DNA from 4 places in the Arthrobacter paludis genome. Region 4 is predicted to be linked to each of the others. Evidence: riboswitches for the same ligand, from Rfam matches in the RefSeq annotation. Region 4 holds a riboswitch; each other region holds the start of a gene.
The links. A riboswitch is a leader RNA that binds a small molecule or an ion and turns the genes downstream of it on or off. The one in region 4 is predicted to bind S-adenosylmethionine.
Positions count from the first base shown of each region.

Region 1: another riboswitch for S-adenosylmethionine. It lies ahead of AC1Q5D_RS17150 (MFS transporter); the one in region 4 lies ahead of AC1Q5D_RS05105 (MFS transporter).
Region 2: another riboswitch for S-adenosylmethionine. It lies ahead of AC1Q5D_RS16800 (OsmC family protein); the one in region 4 lies ahead of AC1Q5D_RS05105 (MFS transporter).
Region 3: another riboswitch for S-adenosylmethionine. It lies ahead of AC1Q5D_RS08280 (bifunctional o-acetylhomoserine/o-acetylserine sulfhydrylase); the one in region 4 lies ahead of AC1Q5D_RS05105 (MFS transporter).

Region 1 is NZ_JBXAEW010000026.1:21,442-27,249, reverse strand. Features, by position in the region: gene AC1Q5D_RS17160 (LLM class flavin-dependent oxidoreductase) at 1-363, shown strand, start outside; gene AC1Q5D_RS17155 (amino acid permease) at 645-2,129, shown strand; SAM riboswitch class I at 2,346-2,446, shown strand; gene AC1Q5D_RS17150 (MFS transporter) at 2,537-3,970, shown strand; gene AC1Q5D_RS17145 (acyl-CoA dehydrogenase family protein) at 3,995-5,296, shown strand; gene AC1Q5D_RS17140 (NtaA/DmoA family FMN-dependent monooxygenase) at 5,297-5,808, shown strand, end outside.
Region 2 is NZ_JBXAEW010000025.1:5,460-11,267, forward strand. Features, by position in the region: gene AC1Q5D_RS16785 (HNH endonuclease signature motif containing protein) at 1-1,387, shown strand, start outside; gene AC1Q5D_RS16790 (DUF305 domain-containing protein) at 1,509-2,102, opposite strand; gene AC1Q5D_RS16795 (Hsp20/alpha crystallin family protein) at 2,334-2,789, shown strand; gene AC1Q5D_RS16800 (OsmC family protein) at 2,937-3,497, opposite strand; SAM riboswitch class IV at 3,537-3,653, opposite strand; gene AC1Q5D_RS16805 (PucR family transcriptional regulator) at 3,850-5,025, opposite strand; gene AC1Q5D_RS16810 (MFS transporter) at 5,179-5,808, shown strand, end outside.
Region 3 is NZ_JBXAEW010000008.1:56,195-62,002, forward strand. Features, by position in the region: gene AC1Q5D_RS08265 (phosphotransferase) at 1-29, opposite strand, end outside; gene AC1Q5D_RS08270 (CPBP family intramembrane glutamic endopeptidase) at 61-840, shown strand; gene AC1Q5D_RS08275 (VOC family protein) at 899-1,546, opposite strand; SAM riboswitch class IV at 1,713-1,828, shown strand; gene AC1Q5D_RS08280 (bifunctional o-acetylhomoserine/o-acetylserine sulfhydrylase) at 1,892-3,235, shown strand; gene metX (homoserine O-acetyltransferase MetX) at 3,232-4,371, shown strand; gene AC1Q5D_RS08290 (hypothetical protein) at 4,735-5,808, shown strand, end outside.
Region 4 is NZ_JBXAEW010000004.1:208,456-214,263, reverse strand. Features, by position in the region: gene AC1Q5D_RS05115 (IclR family transcriptional regulator) at 1-246, shown strand, start outside; gene AC1Q5D_RS05110 (LLM class flavin-dependent oxidoreductase) at 376-1,767, opposite strand; gene AC1Q5D_RS05105 (MFS transporter) at 1,781-3,196, opposite strand; SAM riboswitch class IV at 3,246-3,363, opposite strand; gene AC1Q5D_RS05100 (NAD(P)-dependent alcohol dehydrogenase) at 3,535-4,635, shown strand; gene AC1Q5D_RS05095 (AbgT family transporter) at 4,632-5,808, opposite strand, start outside.

The DNA of each region.
Region 1 (5,808 bases), on a different contig from region 4:
AACTTCAAGAAGGCCTCCGGCGACGTCGACAAGCCGTGGACCATCCGCCAGATGGCGCAGTGGATCGGCGTCGGCGGCTTCGGCCCCGTGTCCATCGGCTCCGGCCCCGAGGTCGCCGAGAAGCTCATCGAGTGGGTGGACGACACCGACGTCGACGGCTTCAACCTGGCCTACGCCATCACGCCCGGCTCGTTCGAGGACGTCGTCGAGTTCGTCGTGCCCGAGCTGCAGGCCCGCGGCGCCTACCCGCAGGACTACGCGCCGGGCACGCTGCGCAACAAGCTCTTCGGAGCCGGCGACCGCGTCAAGGACTCCCACCGCGCGGCCAAGTACCGCATCGGCTCGCAGAGCCTGGTCGGCTAGCGACCGGCCCAGCCGCCGGGCAGAGCCCGCGCCGCGGCGCCGTCCCCACCCGGGGGCGGCGCCGCCGTCGTTAACGCGGCCCTCCGCCCGCGACGGCGGCGGAGGATGACGCCCCGTGCCCCAGCGCTGCTGGTGCTCGGCCCGCCCGGTCCGCCGCCGACGCCGCCCATCGCTGGGGCCGGGGAGGGGCCGCCGCGGACCGCTGTTAGCTTGATCACGCCCCGCCGCCGGCCGTCCCGGAGGAGCGGGCGCAGCACCGTCCCGCGACCCGTGGAGGAACCATGGCACCTGCCCGCCCGCAACCGGAGGCCCCGGCCCCCACGCCCGAGGAGGTGGACGCGGCCGCCAACGGCGGCCTGCGCCGCTCCATGGAGTCCCGCCACCTGGTGATGATCGGCCTCGGGGGCGTCATCGGGTCCGGGCTCTTCGTCTCCTCCGGGTACACGATCGGCCAGGCCGGCCCGCTCGGCTCGATCATCGCCTACCTGGCGGGCGCCGTCGTCGTCTACCTCGTGATGTCCTGCCTGTGCGAGCTCGCCGTCCGCTACCCGGTCTCCGGCGCGTTCCACATCTACGCGGCCCGCACCATGGGCCCGGCCACGGGCTTCGCCACGGCCTGGCTGTACTGGCTGACCTGGGCCGTGGCCCTGGCCTCCGAGTTCACGGCCTCCGGGCTGCTCATGCAGCGATGGTTCCCGGACGTGCCGGTCTGGATCTGGTGTCTGGCGTTCGCGTCCGCGCTGTTCGCCATGAACGCGGTCTCCGCGAAGGTCTTCGGCGAGACGGAGTTCTGGTTCGCGCTGATCAAGGTCGCCGCCGTCGTCGGCCTGATCATCCTGGGCGGCGCCGCGCTGCTCGGCTTCCACCCCATGGCTGCCGGCGGGTTCCCCGGCCCGCTCGAGAACTTTTCCACCGACCAGGGCCTGTTCCCGAACGGCGCCACGGGCGTGCTCGTGACCGTGCTGGCCGTGTTCTTCGCGTTCTCCGGCTCGGAGCTCATCGGCGTCGCGGCGGGGGAGACCGCCGACCCCGAGCGCGCCATCCCGAAGGCCATGCGCACCACGGTGCTGCGGCTAGTCATCTTCTTCGTGGGCGCGATCGCCGTGATCGCCGCCGTCGTCCCCTACGAGGAGGCCACCCTGGGCGAGAGCCCGTTCGTGACCGTCTTCGAGGCCATCGGCATCCCGTTCGCGGCGGACGCCATGAACTTCGTGGTCATCACGGCGCTGCTCTCCGCGGGCAACAGCGGCCTCTACTCGTGCGCGCGGATGCTGCACTCGCTGTCCGCCGAGGGGCACGCGCCGGCCGCGCTGGGCCGGGTCACCCGCCGCGGCATCCCGCTGAACGCGCTGCTGGTGAGCATCGGGGCCGCCATGGCGTGTCTCGTGTCCAGCGTCGTCGCCCCGGAGACCGTCTACCTCGTGCTCGTCTCGGTGGCCGGATTCGCGACCGTGGCGGTGTGGATGTCGATCGCCGCCGCGCACTTCTTCCACCGCCGCCAGTTCCTCCGCGCCGGGGGCGACCCCGCCACGCTCGCCTACCGCTCCCCGGCCTACCCGTGGGTGCCGATCCTCGCGTTCGCGTTCTGCCTCGTCTCCGTCATCGGCATCGCGTTCGACCCCGCCCAGGTCGCCGCCCTGTACTTCGGGATCCCGTTCACGCTCGGCTGCTACGTGTTCTTCCGCCTCCGCTACGGCCGCCGCGCCCGGGGGACGACGGCGGCGCCGGCCGGGGAGCCCGCCGCCGAACGGGCGCCCGTGGCCTGACCGGGGACCGCGGCCCGGGCGCAGTATCGCGCGCCCGGACCGCGGCGTCAACGGCGCCGCGTCATGTGACGGCGCGGGGCGTCACCAAGGCGTCACGAACGCGTCATCTTCGGCGGCTGAGCCCGATTGCGTCGAAACGTTGCGTCCGGGGGCCCCGCGGCTGGGCCAGGTCGAAGATCCCGCGCCACACTGGAGGGACCCGCCACGGCGGGCACAACACCATCCAGAGCGGCCGAGAGACCTGGCTCGACGACGCCGCAGCAACCACCCCGCGCCCTGCGCGCCGGGGACGGTGCTACCGCCAGGACCGATGGAGACGCCCCACCCCCAGCGCGTCCCGCCGCGGTCCGCGCCGCCGGCGGTGCGCGGGCTGGGCCGGCTCTCCCCGGGCAACCGAGGAGGAAACCATGAGCACCACCGCCCCCGCGCCGGCGCATTCCCGGCGCACCACCACCCGGGTCGCCGTCGCCAGCTTCATCGGCACGACGATCGAGGGCTACGACTTCGTCCTGTACGGGCTGGCCGCCGCCACCGTCTTCGGGCCGCTGTTCTTCGCGCCGGCCGACCCGCTCGTCGGCACCATCGCCGCGTTCGCGACCTACGCGGTCGGCTTCGTCGCCCGCCCGGTCGGCGGACTGCTCGGCGGGCACTTCGGCGACCGGATCGGGCGCAAGGCCGTGCTCGTCGGGTCCCTGCTGCTGACCGGCCTCGCGACGACCGCGATCGGGCTGCTGCCCACCTACGCCGTCGCCGGCGCGCTCGCCCCGCTGCTGCTCCTGCTCCTGCGCGTGCTGCAGGGCATCGGCTACGGCGCGGAATGGGCGGGGGCGGCCCTGATGACGGTCGAGCACGCCGCCCCGGGCCGCCGCGGCCTCACCAGCAGCGCCACGCAGATCGGCCCGAGCTCCGGCATGCTGCTGGCCACCGGCGTGCTGCTGCTGCTCGAGTCCTCGCTGTCCGAGGCCGCGTACCTGTCCTGGGGCTGGCGGATCCCGTTCGTGGCGAGCCTGGTCCTCGTCGCCGTCGGCCTCGTCATCCGGCTCAAGGTCGAGGACAGCGCCGAGTTCCGCCGCGTCGTCACGGAGGAGCGCGTCGCCCCGCGGCCCGTCCTCGAGAGCCTGAAGACGCACCCGCGCCAGATCGCCCTGACCACGGCGCTGCGCATCGCCCAGAACGCCTACTACTACGTCTATACGGTCTTCATCCTCACCTACCTCGCGCAGGGCGGGATCTCCCGGGAGACCGGCCTGACGGCGGTCCTCGTGGCCTCCGCGCTGGGCCTGGTGACCGTCCCGCTGTGGGGCTGGGCCTCCGACCGCTTCGGCCGCCGCCGCACCTACCTGTTCGGCGCGGTGTTCAGCGCGGCGCTCGTCTTCCCGGCCTTCCCCCTGCTGGACACCGGCAACACGCTGCTGATCCTGCTCACCGTCGTGCTCGGCATGAACATCGGCCACGACGCCATGTACGGCCCGCAGGCCGCGTTCTTCTCCGAGCTGTTCTCCACCCGCGTCCGGTTCAGCGGCGTCTCGATCGGCTACCAGCTCGGCTCGGTCCTGGGCGGCGGCCTGGCCCCGCTCGTCGCGACCGCGCTGCTCGCGGCCGGCGGCGGCGACCCCATCTGGGTGGTCGCGTACATCGTCGGCGTCGGGCTCATCACGGTGGTCGCCACCCTGCTGGCGCCGGAAACCCGCCACCGCGACCTCGCCTCGCGCTGGGGCGCGGACGACGGCGGCGCCGCCGTCGGCCCCGACAACGAGGCGGAGCAGGCCCCGGCCCCCCGGGAGGCCGCCGCCGCGCACGGCGGGCCCGGCCGCGCCGACCGCGAGCCCGCCGCCCGCTAGCCACCGCCACGAGGAGCCGCCACCATGACCGAGACCGCCACCACCACGACCGCCTCCGGCGAGGCCCGCTACGCCGAGCTCGCCGGGCGCTTCCGCCCGCTGTTCACCCGCATCGCCGCCGGCACCGCCGCACGCGAACAGGACCACGTCCTGCCGTTCGAGCAGGTCCGCTGGCTGCAGGAGGCCGGGTTCACGGCCCTGCGCGTGCCGGCCGCCGCGGGGGGCGAGGACATTACCCGCGAGCACCTGTTCCGGCTGCTCGTCGAGCTCGCCGAGGCCGACTCGAACGTGTCCCACCTGCTGCGCAGCCACTTCGCGTTCGTCGAGACGATCGCCGACCAGGACGCGGCGTTCCGGGACCGCTGGTACCCGCGCGTGCTCGCCGGGGACATCTTCGGCAACGCCGCCACCGAGCGCGGCGGCAACGCCCTGGGCACCACGAACACGCGGCTGCGCCGCCGCGGGGCGCGCTGGCTGCTCAACGGCACGAAGTACTACACGACCGGTTCGATCTTCGCGGACTGGGTCGTCGTGATGGCCTCGACCGACGGGGTGGAGGGGCGCCAGTACGCGCTCGTGCGCCGCGAGGCGCCCGGCGTGACCATCCACGACGACTGGGACGGGTTCGGCCAGCCGCTCACCGGGACCGGGACGGCGGAGTTCGCGGACGTGGAGGTCGACGCGGCGGACATCCTCCAGCGCAAGGTCGCGACGACCCTCGAGCCCGCGTTCTTCCAGCTGTGCCTGCTGGCGGTCCTGGCCGGGATCGGCCGCGCCGCCCTGCGCGACGCCTCCGGCCTCGTGGCCGCGCGCACCCGCACGTTCAACACCGGCTCGGGCCTCTTCCGCGAGGACCCGATCATCCAGGAGCACGTCGGCCTGATCGCGGCCAAGGTCTACGCGGCCGAGGCCCTCGTCGCGGCGGCGGCCCGCGACCTCGACGCCGCGTTCGACCCGGAGCTCGGCCTGTCCCCGGAGGAGGCCTACCTCCGGGCGGAACTCGCGTCCCAGAAGGCGCACGTGGCCCTGCCGCCGCTCGTGCTCGAGGCCACGGCCGCCCTGTTCGACGTCGCCGGCGCCTCCGCCACCAGCCGCGGCAAGGCGCTGGACCGGCACTGGCGCAACGCCCGCACCGTCGCCACGCACAACCCCGCCGTGTTCAAGGCCCGCGCCGTGGGGGACTGGCACGTCAACGGGACGGTCCCGACCGGGCTGAATGCCATCGGCGAGGCCACGGGCGCGGGCACGGCTGCCGGGGCGGCCGGGACCGGCGCGGCCGGAACGGTTGCGGCGGCCCCGCCGTCGTCCCCCGGGGAGGCGGGCTAGGTGGCGCCCGCGCGCCCGCGCCTGCTGCTGAGCGCGTTCCTGATGAACACGCCCGGCCACATCCTGGGCGGGCAGTGGCGCCACCCCGACGCGCAGCAGCACCGCTACAACGAGCTCGCCCTCTGGACCGACCTGGCGCGGAGGCTGGAGGGCGCGGCCTTCGATGCGATGTTCTTCGCCGACGTGGCCGGCCTGTACGGGGACCACGAGGGCGGGTGGGCGTCGCTGGCCCGGAAGGGGCTCCAGGTGCCGTCGAACGACCCGCTGGTGCTCGTCTCCGCACTGGCCGGGGCCACCGAGCGCATCGGGCTGGCGCTGACCAGTTCCACGGTGCAGGCCGAGCCCTTCCAGTTCGCGCGGCAGATGTCCACGCTGGACCACCTCAGTGGCGGGCGCGTCGCGTGGAACATCGTCACGAGCGTCCTGGCGAACACGTACCGGAACTTCGGGCACGACACCCTGCCCGAGCACGACTCCCGCTACGACGCCGCGGAGGAGTACCTCGAAGTCGC
Region 2 (5,808 bases), on a different contig from region 4:
GCAACTCCGCGCCGACGTCCTCGTGGAGCTTGTCCTCGGAACCGAGGAAGCCTCCGCATGGGAGAACATCCGCGCGGAAGTCATGGTCCTCCTGCCGCACACCTGCCTTCCCACCGCGACCAGAACGGACTCCGCCGCCGAGACCGGTGCCGCGACGGCCGTCGGCGCCGCGAGGGGAGAGAGCGCCGCGAGGGGAGAGGGCGCCGCGAGGGAAGCCGGAGCCGGAGCCGAGCCCGTCTGCGCTTTCGAGGGAGCTGTCGGGGCCCCGTCCGACCGCGGCGCCGACGGGGCCCGACGCGACCGTGCCGACACCGACAGCGCCGACAGCGAAGGCCAGTCTGAGATTCTGGCCCGTCCCGGAGTCGAGGGCCGGGACGAGCTGCACCCCGAGGGGGATGACCAGCCTGCTGACGAAGGCGCGTCGGGTGTTACGGAGCCCGCCGCGTTGTCGTCCGGCTCGTCATGGGCGGCGCTGCCGCAGGGGGCGGCGGGCGGTGTCGCTGGTGCGGGGACCGCTGTGGAAACCGAGGTCCTTCGGCGAGAGGTCGCGGGCGGCGATGCAGAGCATGGGCTGGACCCCGGGGAACCGGCCGCTGCCGATACCCGGGCGGGCTCTGCCGGCGGGGCGCATCTCGTCGGATACGGACCCCTCGACACGGATACCGCCCTCGCGCTGGCCGCCTCCGCCGCGACCTGGGACCGCCTCTATACCGGGCCCGATGGGCGCACCATCGTCGCGATGGCCGCCCGGAAGTACCGGCCGGCCGACCGGGAGCGCCGGGCCATCCGTGCCGCACTGTGCACCGGGTCTCCCGCGCCGCCCCCGGGGGGTTGCCCAGCGGCCGTCGACTGGCGAGGTCTGTTCACGCCGCCGTCGGCTCTGGCCCGTCCCAACTATGGAAGGGCCCGCTACCGACCCAGCCGCGCGCAGCAGCGGGTCCTGAAGGCCCGGCAACCCACCTGCAGCGTCGGCGGCTGCAACATGCCGGCCCGCGAGAACGACCATGCCATCGAGTGGGCCGCGGGAGGGGAGACCAGCCTGGACAATCTCCACCCCGACTGCGCCCGCCACCATGCACTGGACACCGCCGGACTCATGCGCTCCACGCCGCTCGGCGGCGGCGCCATCGAGTTCACCACCGTCACGGGCCGGCGCCACATCACCGCGCCGGAGATCCCTTGGGCCATTCACGGGCCACCGCCTCCGCGCGAACCAGCCCCGGCTGCGGAGTCCCCACGGGCCATCCCCGTCGATCCCCACTCGGAAAAGGTCTGGGCCTACGGCCTCGAAGACCTCCGCCGGGGTGTCGCCGCGAGGGAGGCCGCTGCCGCTTCGCCGGTCAAGCCACACGAGGGACCATCGGACGACGACGTCCCGCCGTTCTGAACGCGGAGCCCGCCGCCGATCAGCCATGGCATCCGCCCCGGACGGAGCGACCCCGGACGGAGCGACCCCGGGCGGAGCGTCCCGGGGGCGGAGCGTCCCGGGCGCACGCGCCGGCGGGCGCTCAGTACCGGGAGAGTAGTTGCTCCATCTGGGCGATCTCCTCGCGGTGGTGGTCGACCATCTGCCGGGCCAGCCCGACGGCCTGGTCGTTGAACCCATCGCTCACCTGCTGCTGGGCCATCGCGACGGCACCCTGGTGGTGCTCGATCATTCCGGCGAGGTAGATCCGTTCGGCCTCGCCGGCCGGGGCGTCGCGGAGCCGGTCCATCTCCTCGTCGGAGAGCAGGCCCTCCATGGAGCGCTGAAGCCCGTCGGTCGCCTGCTGCGGGGAGGTCGATTCGCCCTGGGCCTTCAGCCACGCGCCCAGTTGCTCGGCCTGGCTGGAGTGGTTGGCGCCGACCTGCCGGGCCACGTCCTCCACGTCGTCGTCGATCCCCGGCTTGGCGAGGAGGATGTCGGTCATTTCGATGCCCTGCTCGCGGTGCGGGAGCATCGTCTGCGCGAAGAGTGCGTCCTCCGGGCTGTGGTCCGTGGCGCTGTCGATGGCCTCCGTTGCTGCGGCGGGGGCGGGCTCGGGGGACGGGGCGGAACAACCGGCCAGCGCCAACGCGAGTGCGGCGGCTGCGGCCGGAAGGGCGGCGGAAAGCTTCGGCATGGGTTCCTTCGACGGGGGCGGGGATGTTCCCTCACCCCCCGTGGGAACGCCCCACAGACTATCCGTCCACCGACCGCGCATCCGCGTTCACCCACGGCGTGGCGAAGATCTGGCACTCACATCAGGAGAGTGCTAATCTCATAACAGTTGAGTCGGAGAGACTCAACTCTAGGGACGCCCTAGGAAGACCACGACAAGGCACCCCGGTGCCGCGAAAGGGAGTTGATCGCAATGGCCACCATGTTCGACCCGTTCCGCGAGCTCGACCGCGTTGCGGGCGCCCTCCTCGAGGGGCGCAGCGCCCTGCGGGAGATGCCGATGGACCTGTTCCGCCAAGGGGACCACTACGTCCTCAGCGCCGACCTGCCCGGCATCGATCCGGACTCCGTCGACATCGACGTCGACGGCCAGCTCCTGACCATCCGGGCCGAGCGCACGCTCAACGCCGACGAGGACGTCCAGTGGATCACCCGGGAGCGCCGCGGAGGCAGCTTCGTGCGGCAGCTGAGCCTGGGCCAGGGCCTGGACACTGAGAACATCGCGGCCCACTACGACCGCGGCGTGCTCAGCGTGACCATCCCGGTCCAGGAAACTGCCAAGCCCCGCAAGATCGCCGTCCAGGCCGGCACCCCGGCCGAGACGATCGAGGGCAAGACCGGCGGCCGGCAGCGCTCCGTCGAGGCGTAGCCCCGCCTCCGGGCGCGGGCGCGCGCCCGCAAGCGGCGCCCGCCCGCGCCCGGGCCCTCACGCGCAGCGGCCCCCGCCCGAGCCCTCACGCGCAGCGGCGCCGGGACACCACCCAACGTGGCGTCCCGGCGCCGCCGGCGTTCCGGGTCAGGCCTTGGCGACCTCCACGGAGACGGGTACCGGGTTGCGGAACAGGTCCAGCACCGGGCAGTGCTCGTCGACGGTCCGCTGCAGTTCCTCGTAGCGCTCCCGGGGCTCGGGTCCGGTCAGGGTGACCTTGAGCCGGACGTCCGAGAAGCCGGGGCGGACGCCGTCGGCCGTGCCGAACAGGCCGCGGACGTCCAGGTCGCCCTCGGCGTCGATCGCGATGTCCTCGACGCGGATGCCCAGCTGGTGCGCGTACAGCCGGTAGACCACGACCTGGCAGGAGATGAGCGCGGCCAGCGCAGCCTCCACGGGGCTCGTGCCCTCGTCGTCGCCGGCCAGGGCCGCCGGCTCGTCGATCGTGAACTCGTGCCGGCCGGCCGTGATCCGGGTCGCGACCGAGCCGATTCCCTCTCCACGCGCCCGGAACACGAGGTCGGCGTTCCCCGGGTCCTGCCCGATGCGCTCGAACCAGTTGCGGCCCGCGGCCTCGAGCCGTTCGGCGCGGACCGTGGCCTCCTCGAGGTCGATGTCGAAGTCCGGGGTGATGGCGGTTTCGGTCATAGGTGTGCCTTTCGCTCTCCACGCGCCGCGTCCCCTGCGGCGCCGTACTTACGCGCGCCGGGCTGGCGCGCGTCGAATCGTCACCTGGGGCACCCCGCTACAGCCTGAGGGTTGCCGCCCCGCCGGCCAGGGCCTTCGCGGCAGGGACTCTTGATTCAGGGCCGATTGTGCCCTGTTTCACAATGTCGCGGCAACCGGAGGCGTCGCTGGGAGTCACGTGGGGCGCCACCGGCGCCATAGGGTGTGCGGGGGCGGACGACGGCGGCGCGCCTGAGGCGCCGGTCCGCCCGGCGACGCGCTTGGGGCGCCGGTCCGCCCACCGGCCTGCTGCGCGCTGTCCCGTCGCCCGCGCCTACGCCCAGACGATCACGAGGCGGGCGGCCTCCCTCGGCACGGTCGGATCGATGCCCGTCAGGTCGGCGAAGCGGCGCAGGCGGTTCATGAGGGTGTTCCGGTGGCAGAACACGCGCCGGCAGGCCTCGGCGACGCTTCCCGTCTCGAGGTAGGCGCGGACGGCCTCGACCAGCCGCGTGTGCTCGGCGGGTCCGCAGCCGGCAAGTGCCGAGTCGACCGGTGCGCCGAGGGGCACGCCCGCCTCAGCCAGCCGGAGCCGCGCGATCCGGGGCCACGCGTCGTCCAGCGTCGCGGCCCGCCCATCCACGGGATCGGCCAGGCCGGCCAATTCGCGCGCCAGCCGCGCCGCGGGCCAGATGCCGGCGAGCCCGTCGACCGATTCGACCAGGCCGCAGGACAGGGCCCGGACCCGCTCGGTGGTCTCGGCCGCCGCGGAGCCCGGCCGGCCCGGGGCCCAGAGGACCGTGAGGCCGTCCGCGGACGGGTGGGCCATCATGAGGACTCCCCGGCGCTCCGCCTGGGCGGCCGCGATCCGCAATCCCGAGGCCGCGTCACCGAGTGCGACGGCGACGCAGAGCGGCGTCCCGGCATCGATGCCGAGCCCCTCGGCGATCGCCTCGAGCTGGGCGGGGGTCGCCGCGGTCGGACCGAGTAGGGCCGCCAGGTGCGCCTGGCGGGCGGAGCTCTCCTCCAGTGCCATCCGCTGGCTCTCGCGCAGGTAGACCGCCTGCGTCAAGGCTGCGTACTCGTCGACGATCCGCCACACCGAGTCCGCCTGCCGCACCAGGAGCGGCGCGTCGCCGGGCCCGGCCTGACCGCGCAGCCGGTCCCACAGCACCGTGAAGTCCTGGCGGATGGCCGTCATCAGCGACGCGACCGGGATCCCTGCCCTGGCCCGCGACACCCCGACCTCCAGGGCGATGTCCTGCTGCTCCGCCTCGAGGGCCACCCGGTCGGCCCCCGGCCGCAGCCCCGCGATCAGGGCCTCGAACGACGCGGTGCCGGTCCGGCGGATCTCGCGGGCCGGAAGCGGACCGCCGCGGTAGTCCTCGAGCTCGAGGACCCGGGCGAGGAACGCGTCCGTCAACTCCTCCGCGTCCAGGCCGTCGAGCAGTTCGTTCCAGCGCCGGGCGTCGGAATCCGACAGTCCGGCTGCTTCAGGGGTCTCCAACACGGCCTCCGCGGGCAAAAATTGGGCATTTGCACACGCCAGTCTACGGAACCGGATGTGATTGGCGACACAAGAACGCGTGGGTCCAGGGCATGCTGGGTGGTGGCCGGGGCCGACCCGGCCGGCATCACCCACCACGCGTCCCGCGGAGGAGACATGGCCACCACCACCAACGCCGTTCCGGCCCACCATCTCGAGGCCGGGGCCACCCGGCAGATCTCGGAAGAGGAGGCGCGGAAGGTCACCCTCGGCGCCCTGCTCGGTACCGCCATGGAGTGGTACGACTTCTTCCTGTTCAGCGCGGCGGCCGCGCTGGTCTTCAACGTCCAATACTTCGCCAACGAGAACGCGACGGCGGCCGCCCTGGCCTCCTTCGCCACGTTCGGCGTCGGCCTCGTGGCCCGTCCCCTGGGCGGCATGTTCTTCGGGGCCCTCGGCGACCGGATCGGCCGCCGCCGCGTCCTGATGATCACGATCGTGGGCATCGGCCTCGTCACCGGGCTGATCGGCCTGCTCCCCACCTACGCGGCCATCGGCATCGCTGCCCCGGTCCTGCTCGTGCTGCTGCGCGTCCTGCAGGGCCTGTTCGTCGGCGGCGAATGGTCGGGCGCGATGACGATCGTCGTCGAGAACGCGCCGTTGGCCAAGCGGGCCCGCTACGCCGCCATCCCGCAGATCGGCTCGCCCATCGGCACGATCCTTTCCTCGGGCGGGTTCTTCCTGATGACCCTGTTCTTCTCGCAGGAGAGCTTCAACTCCTTCGGCTGGCGCATCCCCTTCCTGGCC
Region 3 (5,808 bases), on a different contig from region 4:
ATCTCGGCGGGCAGCGGCGGTCGGGTCATGGCGCCATTGTTCCGCACCTAGGATCGGAGCATGCAGCCAGAGCCGGACGCCCGCACCGCCCTGCCGGGGAGCCGCCGCGTCCCGTGGCTCGAACTCGGCATCGTCCTCGCGCTGTCCCTGGGCCAGTCGGCCGCCTACGCCGTCGTGGAGCTCGCGGACAAGCTGACGCGCGGTCCCCTCGGCGGGCAGACGACGACGATGAACCCGCCGCTGAGCGACCGCCGCTACTTCGACCTGACGTACCAGTTGCTCGACATCGCGTTCGACCTCGCGCCCGTGGCCCTGGTCTTCCTGCTGTTCGCCCTGGGCGGCCGCAACGGGTTCCGCGCCATGGGCTTCGACCTGCGCCGGCCGGGCCGGGACGCGGCCTGGGGGCTGCTGCTCTTCGCCGTGATCGGCGTGGGCACGCTCGGCGTGTACGCGGCGGGCCGGGCGGCGGGTGTGACGACGGCGATCGTGCCCGCGGCACTGGACCCCTATTGGTGGACGGTTCCCGTCCTGCTGCTCTCGGCGGTCCGCCACGGGATCCTCGAGGAGACCATCGTCGTCGGCTTCCTGCGCGACCGGCTGGCCGCGCTCGGGTGGGGCACCGGCGCGTTCATCGCGGCGAGCGCGCTGCTGCGCGGCTCCTACCACGTCTACCAGGGCTTCGGCCCGTTCCTGGGCAACGTCGCGATGGGCGTCGTGTTCGCGTGGTTCCACGTGCGCACGGGCCGCGTCATGCCCCTGGTCGTCGCCCACGCGCTGCTCGACGCGGCCGGGTTCGTCGGGTACGCCCTCTTCGGGGCGGCCATCGGCATCGGGGCCTAGACGCGGCGACGGCGGCCCCGCACCGCGGGACCGCCGTCGAGCACTGCGCGGCCTGGGGCTACAGCGTGATGGGGCCCGTGGGGGTCTCGAACGTCACGGAGAGGATGCCCGGGATGCCGTTGGGTGCCTGCCATTCGACCTCGACGTCGTCGCCGACGGGGGAGCGGTCCGGCTGGCCCAGCCACTCGCGGACCCGGTCGCGGGAGCCGGCGATGCACACCTTCGAGATCCGGCCCTGCGGGTCCGGGATGGCGTTGGAGGGGTGCAGGGCCTCGGTGCCCTCGTCCCAGCGGAGCATGTAGGGCACCTGCGGGTCCGCGATGAGGCCCTTGATGCCGATCTGCTGCCAGGTGAGCTCCTGCCCGTCGGGGAACTTGCGGTTGCCGGGCACCGACTTGCGGCCCAGCCGCTCCTCGAACGGGGCGAGGTCGTCCACGGCGACGCACCAGCCCATCCAGCCCCCGCCCATCTCCGAGCGGGCGCGCACGGCCTGGCCGAACGGCGCCTTGTCGCTGGCCGGGTGGTCGAGGACCTCCACCACCTCCAGGTACTGGCGGTTCTTCAACGGAAAGATGACGTTCCGGGTCCCGAAGCGCGGGTGGACCCCGCCCTTGACGGACTCGAGCCCCAGGGTCTTGGCGACCCGCTCGGCCGTGGCCGTCAGTCCGTCGGGTCCGCAGGCGTAAGAAACATGGTCCAACCTCATGGATTCATGATGTCACCTTGTGAAGTGCGTCTCGACTTAGGGTGGCCTAACCGGCGCAACAATGCGGCGATCGCGGACCCGACGGTGTAGGGCCCGGAGGGCGGTGCGTCACATTGCGACGGGGCGGCTTGCCGCGGCGGCCCCGGGTGCCGGAGACTTGGGGGACGGTCATGAGCGCCAGCGTCAAACCCCGGTTTGCTGGCCGGCAACCCTCCACTCGCGGTGGGGTGCCCCGGGTGAGGACCAGGTCCGTTGCCACAAGGCAACGGACAAGCGCGGGTCGATCCCGCACGCAGGCCGCTGGCGTGCGTGGCGTGGAGGCGGCCCCGACGAGAAGGGGAGACCATGTCCCAGAACTGGAACTTCGAGACCCGCCAGATCCACGCCGGCCAGGCGCCCGACCCGGCGACGGGGGCCCGGGCCCTGCCGATCTACCAGACCACCTCGTTCGTGTTCCCCAGCGCGGAGAGCGCGGCCGCCCGGTTCGCCCTGCAGGAGCTGGAGCCGATCTACACGCGGATCGGCAACCCCACGCAGGAGGCCGTCGAGACCCGCATCGCCGACCTCGAGGGCGGCATCGGGGCCCTGCTGCTGGCCTCGGGCCAGGCGGCGACGACGTTCGCGATCCTCAACCTCGCCCAGGCCGGGGACCACATCGTGGCCAGTCCGAGCCTGTACGGCGGCACGCAGAACCTGCTCAAGCACACGCTGGCCAAGCTCGGCGTCGAGACGACGTTCGTCGCCGACCCCGACGACCTCGAGGGCTGGAGGGCGGCGATCCGCCCGAACACGAAGGCCCTGTTCGGCGAGGTCGTCTCCAACCCCCGCCAGGACGTCCTCGACATCGAGGGCGTGGCCGGCGTGGCGCACGCGGCCGGGCTGCCGCTGATCGTGGACAACACGCTCGCCACCCCGTACCTGGTCCGGCCGATCGAATGGGGCGCCGACATCGTCGTGCACTCGGCCACCAAGTACCTCGGGGGCCACGGCACGGCCATCGCGGGGGCCATCGTGGACTCCGGCAACTTCGACTTCGCGGCCGACCCCGAGCGGTTCCCCGGGTTCAACACGCCGGACGAGTCCTACAACGGGCTCGTCTACGCCCGTGACCTCGGCGCCAACGGCATCCTCGGGGCCAACCTCGCGTACATCCTCAAGGCCCGCGTGCAGCTGCTCCGCGACCTGGGCTCCGCCGTCGCGCCCCTCAACGCCTTCCTGATCGCCCAGGGGCTCGAGACCCTGAGCCTGCGCGTGGAGCGCCACGCCGCCAACGCCCAGCGTGTCGCCGAGTTCCTCGAGGCCCACCCCCAGGTCGAGTCGGTGGCCTTCGCCGGCCTGCCCTCGAGCCCCTGGTACGAGCGCGGCCGCAAGTACGGGCCGAAGGGCATCGGCGCGATCGTCGCGTTCGAGATCGCCGGGGGCAAGGACGCCGGGCAGGCCTTCATCGACGGGCTGTCGCTGCACTCCCACGTCGCCAACCTCGGCGACGTGCGCTCCCTGGCCATCCACCCGGCGTCCACGACGCACGCCCAGCTCAGCGAGGAGGAGCGGCTCGCCGCCGGCGTCAAGCCGGGCCTCGTCCGCCTGGCCGTCGGGATCGAGCACATCGACGACATCATCGCCGACCTGGAGTCCGGTTTCGCGTCCGCCGGCGCGCACCCGACGGCCTCGGCGCAGGCGGTGCGGTGAGCACCAACGTGGACACTCCGCAGGTGACGCGGGGCGCCGTCGGGACCGCACCCGACGGCGTCCTGCGGCGCCTGCACACCGGGCCGTTCGACTTCGAGACGGGGGGCCGGCTGCCCGCCGTCGACATCGGGTTCGAGACCTGGGGCACGCTGAACGAGGACGCCTCCAATGCCGTCCTGCTGCTGCACGCCCTCACCGGCGACACCCACGTCGCCCGCGGTGAAGGCGACGAGCCCGGCTGGTGGGACGGGTTCGTCGGCCCGGGCCTGACGGTCGACACCGAGCGCTTCTTCGTGGTCGCGCCGGCCATGCTCGGCGGCTGCTACGGCACCACCGGACCCGCGTCCCCGGACCCGAACGGGAACCCGTGGGGCTCGCGCTTTCCTTTCACGACCATCCGCGACTCCGTGCGCCTCGAGGCGCGGCTCGCCGACGCGCTTGGGATCGGCGCCTGGCACGCGGTGCTCGGCGGTTCCATGGGCGGGGCCCGCGCCCTGGAATGGGCGGCCTGCCACCCGGAGCGGGTCAGGCACTGCCTGGTCATCGCGGCGACGGCCGCGGCCAGCGCGGAGCAAATCGCGTTCGGCCAGGCCCAGTCCGCGGCCATCCGCCTCGATCCCGGATTCCGGGGCGGGGACTACTACGCGGACGGCGGATTCCCGGACGCTGGCCTGGCCCTGGCCCGGCGCATCGCGCACATCACCTACCGCGCCGAGCCCGAGCTGGACCTGAGGTTCGGCAACCGGGCGCAGGGCGCGGAGGACCCGTACGGATCGGCCACGCGGGACCGCGGGCGGTTCCAGATCGAAAGCTACCTCGACCACCAGGCGGACAAGCTGGTGGGGCGGTTCGACGCCAATGCGTACCTCGTCCTGAACGACGCACTCGTCGGACACGACGTCGGCCGCGGGCGGGGCGGCGTCGAGGCGGCCCTGGCGGGGCTCGCGGGCGTCGAGTTCATGGTGGCCGCCGTCGACAGCGACCGGCTCTACTGGCCGGAGCAGTCCGAGCGGCTCGCTTCCCTCCTGCCCGGCGCGCCGGGCGTGCAGTACATTTCCTCGCCCCTCGGCCACGACGGGTTCCTGACGGACATCCAGCAGCTGGACGGCGTCCTGCGGGAGACCATCTTCGCCTGAGGCGCCGTCCCTCCGCGCTGTCCGGCCCCCTGGGGAGACGGGCCCGGCCAAGCGCGCCCTCCACCCGCCGCCTGCGCGCGCACAGTGCAGTCCAGTGCGCGCTGGTGGCGCCCCCGCGGTCCCCCTGACCGCCAAAAGGCCGTCATCACGGCCCTCGACGCTTCCCGGATTCCCCGCCGCAGTGCAACATAATCCACCCGCTGTGAGGCCTTGACGCGCATGGTCCTTCGCCCCTTGCAACGGACCAACCCGCTGGTAGGTTTCCCGGCAAGGCGCCCGTGGGGGGCGCCCCGCCGAATTTGGGGCGCCGCATCGTGGGGATTGCGGCGGTTCGGCACACAACCGAATCACTTGGGGATCATCATGACGAACATCCGTTGGTCCGCCGCCGCCGTGACGGCCGCGGCCACACTCGCGGTGGGCGGCTCCACCGCCTATGCCCTGCAGGCCATCGTGCCTGCCTCGCCGCCGACAGGCGTGACCGCCGACAACTCCGGCGACCAGACGAACGGCACCGCCTACTGGGAGGCCTATTTCGGCGGCAGCTGCACCAAGGTCGAGGGCTTCGCTCCGGGCGCCACCAGCTACACCATCGGCGCCCCCAGCCCCGGCCACGTCTGGTTGGGCGTCGTGGTCAAGGCCGGCTCGGGCGACGGCGAGAACACCGTCTACTCCAGCGACATCGTCGCCGGGAATTCGTACGGCGCGTCGAATGACAAGGAGATCAGCCACGTCATCCTCTGCCAGGGGCCCGCGCCGTCGAGCGCGCCCCCGGAGACGGAGGACCCGGAACCGACGGAGACGGGCGGGGAACCGTCCGGGAGCGCCAGCGTGACGCCGACGAAGAGCGAGGAGCCGGAGCCGACGCCGACGAAGAGCGAGGAGCCCACGCCGACGCCGACGCCGACGAAGACGGAGGAGCCCACGCCGACGCCGACGCCGACGCCGACGAAGACGGAGGAGCCCACGCCGACGCCGACGCCGACGCAGACCAAGGAGCCGCAGGAGCCGACGCCGACGCCCACGCCGACGCCGACGCCGACGCAGACCAAGGAGCCGCAGGAGCCGACGCCGACGCCCACGCCGACGCAGACCAAGGAGCCGCAGGAGCCCACGCCCACGCCCACCGCGTCTCCATCGCCCAGCCCAGCCGGGGGAACGCAACCGGTTCCGCCCAGCCCCGACCCGACCCCCAACCCCACGCCATCGGACTCGCCGAGCGGGCAGCCCGTGGGTGGCGTCGCGGGTCCGGGCGGCGGGCCCACCGGCGGAGGGACGACAGGCGGCTTCCCGGTCCCCGGCATCGTGCACACGGACGGCGGGGAGTTGACGTCGGCGTCCAGCACGGCCTCGTCCGCGTGGACACTCGCGGCGACGCTGGGCGGGCTCGGGCTGCTCGGGGCCGCGGCGGTCGCCAACACCGCCAGGACGCGGCGC
Region 4 (5,808 bases):
TCCATCACCTCTCGGACTGCCCTGGTCGCCGCCCTGGAGGAGATCCGCGACGTCGGCTACTCGACGAGCCGAGAGGAGAGTGAGGACGGGGTCATGTCAGTGGCTGGCGCCATCACCAGCCCGAGCGGCAAGACCTACGGCATTAACGTGTCCGTGCCGGCCCACCGCATGACCGATGATCTCAGGGCCGAATTGGGGGTGCTGGTCCGGGCGGCGAAGGAGGAAATCCGGGCGTTGTTGGTCTAGTCCCTCCCTGCAGGGACGCCCACGGCCACCTGGGATTAGATACCCCCGCCGGACGTCCACGGGGCACTTCGTCCCGCGGGGTACGCCGCGCCCCCGTCGTCCCCCCGTCCAGCCGGGGACCCGTGCCCCTCAGCGCCCCGGAACCGCCGCCCCCCGTCGGTGCCCGGCCCCGCGGTGGTCCGCGGCCAGCTTCGGGCCGGCGCCGAAGAACCGCTCCCGCAGCGTCGCGCCCGCGGCCCCGGCGTCCGTCTCCGGCAGGAGGCCGCGGCGGCGCAGTTCCGGGGAGGCCAGGCGCGCGAACTCGATCAGGTCCGCCGGGCGGACCGCGGACGAGAGGTTGAACCCGTCGATCCCGGACTCGTCCCGCCAGCGCTCGAGCTCGTCGGCGACGGTAGCCGGGGACCCGGCGATGACGGGTCCCCGCCCCCCGATCGCGATGAACTCGGCGAGCTCGCGCACGGTCCACCGGCGGCCCGGGTCGAGCTTGGTGAACGCGGCGAGCGCGGACTGGTTGCCCTCGGTCTGGGCGTACTCGAGCGGGGCGTCCGGGTCGGCACCGGAGAGGTCGACGCCGGTCCAGCCGGCGAAGAGCGCCAGCGCGCCCTCGAGGTCCACGTACCGGCGGTAGTCCTCGAGCCTGGCGGCCGCGGCCGCGTCGGTCTCCGCGACGACGACCGTGGCCATGGCGAAGACCCTGATGGCGTCCCCTGACCGGCCGCGCGCCTCGAGCTCGCTTCGGACCCCGTCCACCCAGCGCCGGACCAGGGCCGGGGAGGAGCCGGAGAAGAAGATCGCCTCGGCGTGGTCCACGGCGAACCGCTGCCCGCGCGCGGACGCCCCGGCCTGGAAGAGCAGGGGCGTGCCCTGCGGCCCGGGCTGGGCCAGGGCGTGGCCGGGGACGGAGAAGTACCGGCCCTCGTGGCCGATCGCGTGCACCTTCCCCGGGTCCGTGAACACGCCGGCCTCCGCGTCGGCGCGGACGGCGCCGGGCTCGAAGGACCCCTCCCACAGCTTGTACACGACGTCCATGAACTCGTCGGCCCGGTCGTAGCGCTCGTCGTGCGGGATCTGCCCGGCCAGGCCCAGGTTGCGGGCGGCCGAGTCCTGGTAGCTCGTGACGATGTTCCACGCGACCCGCCCGCCGGTCATGTGGTCCAAGGTCGCGAACCGCCGGGCCAGCAGGTACGGGGCCTCGTAGGTGACGGACGCGGTGATGCCGAAGCCGAGCCGGCGCGTCGCGGCCGCCATCGCCGACACCGGGACGACGGGGTCCAGCAGCGGGTACTGGACTCCGGAGCGGATGGCAGCGTCCGGCCCGCCGCCGTACACGTCGTACAGGCCGGGCACGTCCGCGAGGAACAGCCCGTCGAACCCGCCGTCCTCCAGGGCCCGGGCCAGGTCCACCCAGTAGTCCAGCCGCTCGAACCCGGCCGCGCCGGAGTCCGGGTGCCGCCACAGCCCCGGGGACTGGTGGACGGGCACCATCATCTCGAACGCGTTCAGCAGCAGCGGCCGGGGCATGGGCGGGTTCCTCCTACTTCGCGGGGGTGGGCTCGGGGGCGCCGGCCGGGACGGCGACGGCGACGCCGCCGTCGCCCGTGATCGGCCCGTCGGCGAACTCGTCGTGGGCGCCCAGGCCGGCGCGCTCGCGGCTGCGGGCCGCCTGGGCCGGGTCCTTCGCGGCCAGCGCGGCGGCCAGGGACAGCCCGGCCAGCAGCGTGAGGTATCCGCAGACCAGCCACGGGGTCCGGCCGCCGGCGGCGAACAGGGACGCGGCGATCACGGGGGTCAGCCCGCCGGACACCACCGTGCCGAGCTGGTAGCCCATGGACACCCCGGTGTAGCGCACGCGCAGCGGGAACTGCTCGGCGAACCAGGCGGCCTGCGGCCCGTAGATCGCGTCGTGAAGGACGTTCAGGCCGAGGATGACGACCAGCGGCAACAGGGCCAGCGGGCCGGCCCCGAGGAAGGCGAAGAACGGCCACACGAACACGCCGATGCCCACCGCGGCGGCGACGGCGATGCGGCGCCGGCCGAACCGGTCGGAGGCCAGGCCCCACAGCGGGCCCGAGGCCAGGCCGATGGCGCTGGCGACCATCACGGCGACGACGCCGGCCGTCGAGTTCTCCCGCACGTCCTTGAGGTAGGTGAGCATGTAGACGGTGATCGTGGAGAACAGCGCCGGCTGGGCCAGGCGCAGGCCGATGGTCACCAGCAGGGCGCGGCGGTGGTGGAGCACGACGTCGCGGACCGGCGTGCGCGCGGTCTCGCCGCTGGCCTTGAGGGCCTGGAACTCGGGGGCGTCCTCCACCCCGAGGCGGATCCACAGGCCGACGGCGACGAGCACCGCGGAGGCCAGGAACGGGATGCGCCAGCCGAAGGACTCGAACTGCTCCGCGGTCAGGGCGTTCTGCGTGACGAAGAACGCGCCGGTCGCCAGGAGCATCCCGGCCGAGGAGCCGACCTGCGTGAACGAGCCGAAGAAGCCGCGCAGGGTGCGGGGCGCGTGCTCCACGGAGAGCAGGGCGGAGCCGCCCCACTCGGCGCCCGTGGACAGGCCCTGCAGCAGGCGCAGCAGCACGAGGCCGACGACGGCGTACCAGCCGATGGACGCGAACGTGGGCAGCAGCCCGATCAGCGTCGAGGACAGGCCCATGAGCAGCAGCGACGCCACGAGGAGGGCCTTGCGGCCGATCCGGTCGCCGAGCCGGCCGGCGACGATCCCGCCGAGCGGGCGGGCCAGGAAGCCGACGGCGAGGGTCGCGAAGGACGCGATGATTCCGGCGACTTCGCTGGCCTGCGGGAAGAACTGGACGTTGAAGATCAGCGCGGCGGCCGTGCCGTAGAGATAGAAGTCGTACCACTCGATGGTGGTGCCGACGAACGCGCTGAGGAGCACGCGGCGCTTGTCGCGGACGCGGACGGGCGGGGCGGACGGGGGTGCGGACATGCGGACCTCGTTCGGCTCGGGGCGCGCCCGGGCCCCGGGAGGGCGGGCGCTACCGGTCTTGCCCGCCACCGGGTGGCGCGGGCCGAATCATCACCTGGGGCACCCCACACGGGTCGGAGGGTTGCCGGCCAACGAACCAGGGTTCTGCAGCGTTGGCGCTCGTGATTCCTCCCAAAGCGTATCCGGGCACGCGCCCGGGCCGCACCCGGGGACGTCATGAACGGTCATGGGCGGCCAGCGCCGCGCTTGGCCCGGCCAGGCGGCGACACACCCTTCGCCTCCGCGGCGCAGCCGCCTAGGGTGGGCCGCACCACATCCCGAAGCGCAAGGAGCCCACCATGCAGGTCACCGCCGCCCTCGCCACCGCCCCGAAGGCCCCGTTCGAGCTCGCCGAACTCGAACTCGACGACCCCCGACCCGGCGAGGTGCGGGTGCGCCTCGCCGCCTGCGGGGTCTGCCACACGGACGCGATCGTCCGCGACCAGTGGTACCCCACTCCCCTGCCCGCCGTCCTGGGCCACGAGGGCGCGGGCACCGTCGAGGCGGTCGGCGACGGGGTCGCGGACCTCGCCCCCGGGGACAAGGTGGTGCTCAGCTTCAACAGCTGCGGCGCCTGCCGGTTCTGCCGCGACGGGCACCCCGCCTACTGCGCCGCGTTCTACGACCACAACTTCGCCGGCCGCCGCGCCGACGGGACGGCTGCGTTCTCGCGCGACGGCGGCGCCCCCGTCTCCTCGCACTTCTTCGGCCAGTCCGCGTTCGCCTCGGCCGCGAACGTCGCCCGCCGCAGCGTGGTGAAGGTCGACGACGACGCCCCGCTCGAGCTGCTCGGCCCGCTGGGCTGCGGCATCCAGACCGGCGCCGGCGCGGTCCTGAACGTGCTCCGGCCGGAGGCCGGGTCCAACGTCGTCGTCTTCGGCGCCGGCGCCGTCGGGCTCGCCGCGGTCATGGCCGCCCGCGTCGCCAACGCGACCACCATCGTCGCCGTCGACGTCGTCCCCTCCCGGCTGGAACTGGCCAAGGAGCTCGGCGCCACCCACACCGTCGACGGGCGCGCCGACGACCAGATCGACCAGATCCGGGAGGCCACCGGCGGCGGGGCGCAGTACGCCGTGGACACCACCGGCGTCGCCGCCGTCTTCCGCACCATGACCGACTCGATGGGCACGCTCGGGCACGCCGCCCTGGTCGGCGCGAGCGCGCTCGGCACCGAGGCGACCATCGACGTCGGCACCCAGCTGCTCTCCGGGCAGACGATCAGCATGGTCATCGAGGGCGACTCCAACCCGCCGCTGTTCATCCCCCGGCTGATCGGCCTGCACCGGGCCGGCCTCTTCCCGTTCGACCGGCTCGTGAAGCAGTATCCCGTCGCCGAGATCAACAGGGCGTTCGAGGACAGCGCCAGCGGGGCGACACTGAAGCCCGTGGTGGTGTTCTAGCCGGTGTAGATGTCCATCCCGGGCCCGGTGCCGGTCCCGGTGAGGAAGAAGACCGTGAGGACGCCGAGCCAGAGCACCCAGAACACGGCGGTGAACGGCAGCATCCGCCCGATCAGCGAGCCCAGGCCCGCGTCCGGCTCGTACCGGCGCAGGTACGCGAGGATGATCACCAGGTACGGGTTGAGCGGGGTCAGGGCCTGCGTGGCGGAGTCGCCCACCCGGAACACGGCCTGGACGAAGCCGGCCTCGTACCCGATCAGCCCGAACATCGGGATGAACACCGCGGCCATGAGCGTCCACAGCGAGGATCCGGACGCGATGACCAGGTTCAGGATTGAGACGACGACGACGAACGCCACGATGGCCCCGTAGCCCGTGAAGTCGGCGTCCTCCAGCAGGCGCGCCCCGTTGACGGCGACCCACGACGCCAGCCCGCTCCAGGAGAACAGGGCCAGGAACTGCGCCAGGATGAACGCGACGACGATGAACGATGCGGCGTCCCTGACGGACTGGCCCATCATCTCGACCACCGACTGCGTGCCGGTGATCTTCTTCAGGCGCACCCCGTAGGCGATCGACGGGACGATCAGCACGGTGAAGACGAGGAAGACGACGGAGGAGAGCAGCGGCGACTCGGGAAGGAAGCCTCCGTCCCCGTTGCGCAGCGGGGCCCCGGCCGGCAGGGACAGCGCGAGCACCCCCGCGGCGACGGCCAGCAGGGCCAGGCCGGCCCAGCGCAGCGCGGAGCGCTCCGCGGCGGTCACCTCGGTCGTCTCCTCCCCCGCCTCCGCCTCGACGGGGGCCGTTCCCACGCCCATCCGGTTCAGCCGCGGCTCGAGCACCCGGGAGATGACCAGGCCACCGGCGATGGTCAGCACCACGGACAGCACCAGGTTCAGCGTCAGGTTGGACACCGGGGTCACGGGAAGCACCAGGTGCTCCACCGGCCCCGCCGCCGCGTTGGAGATGCCGGCCAGCAGGGCGTCCGTCGAGGTGATGAAGGGCGTGCAGCTGAAGGCCGCGAGGCCGATCGCGTAGGAGCCGAGCAGGCCGGCCACGGGATTCCGGCCCGCCGCCTTGAAGACCAGTGCGGCCAGCGGCGGGATGACCAGCAGGGACGCGTCCGACATGATGTGCGCCGCCAGCGCCACCAGGGCGATGACGTAGGGCAGG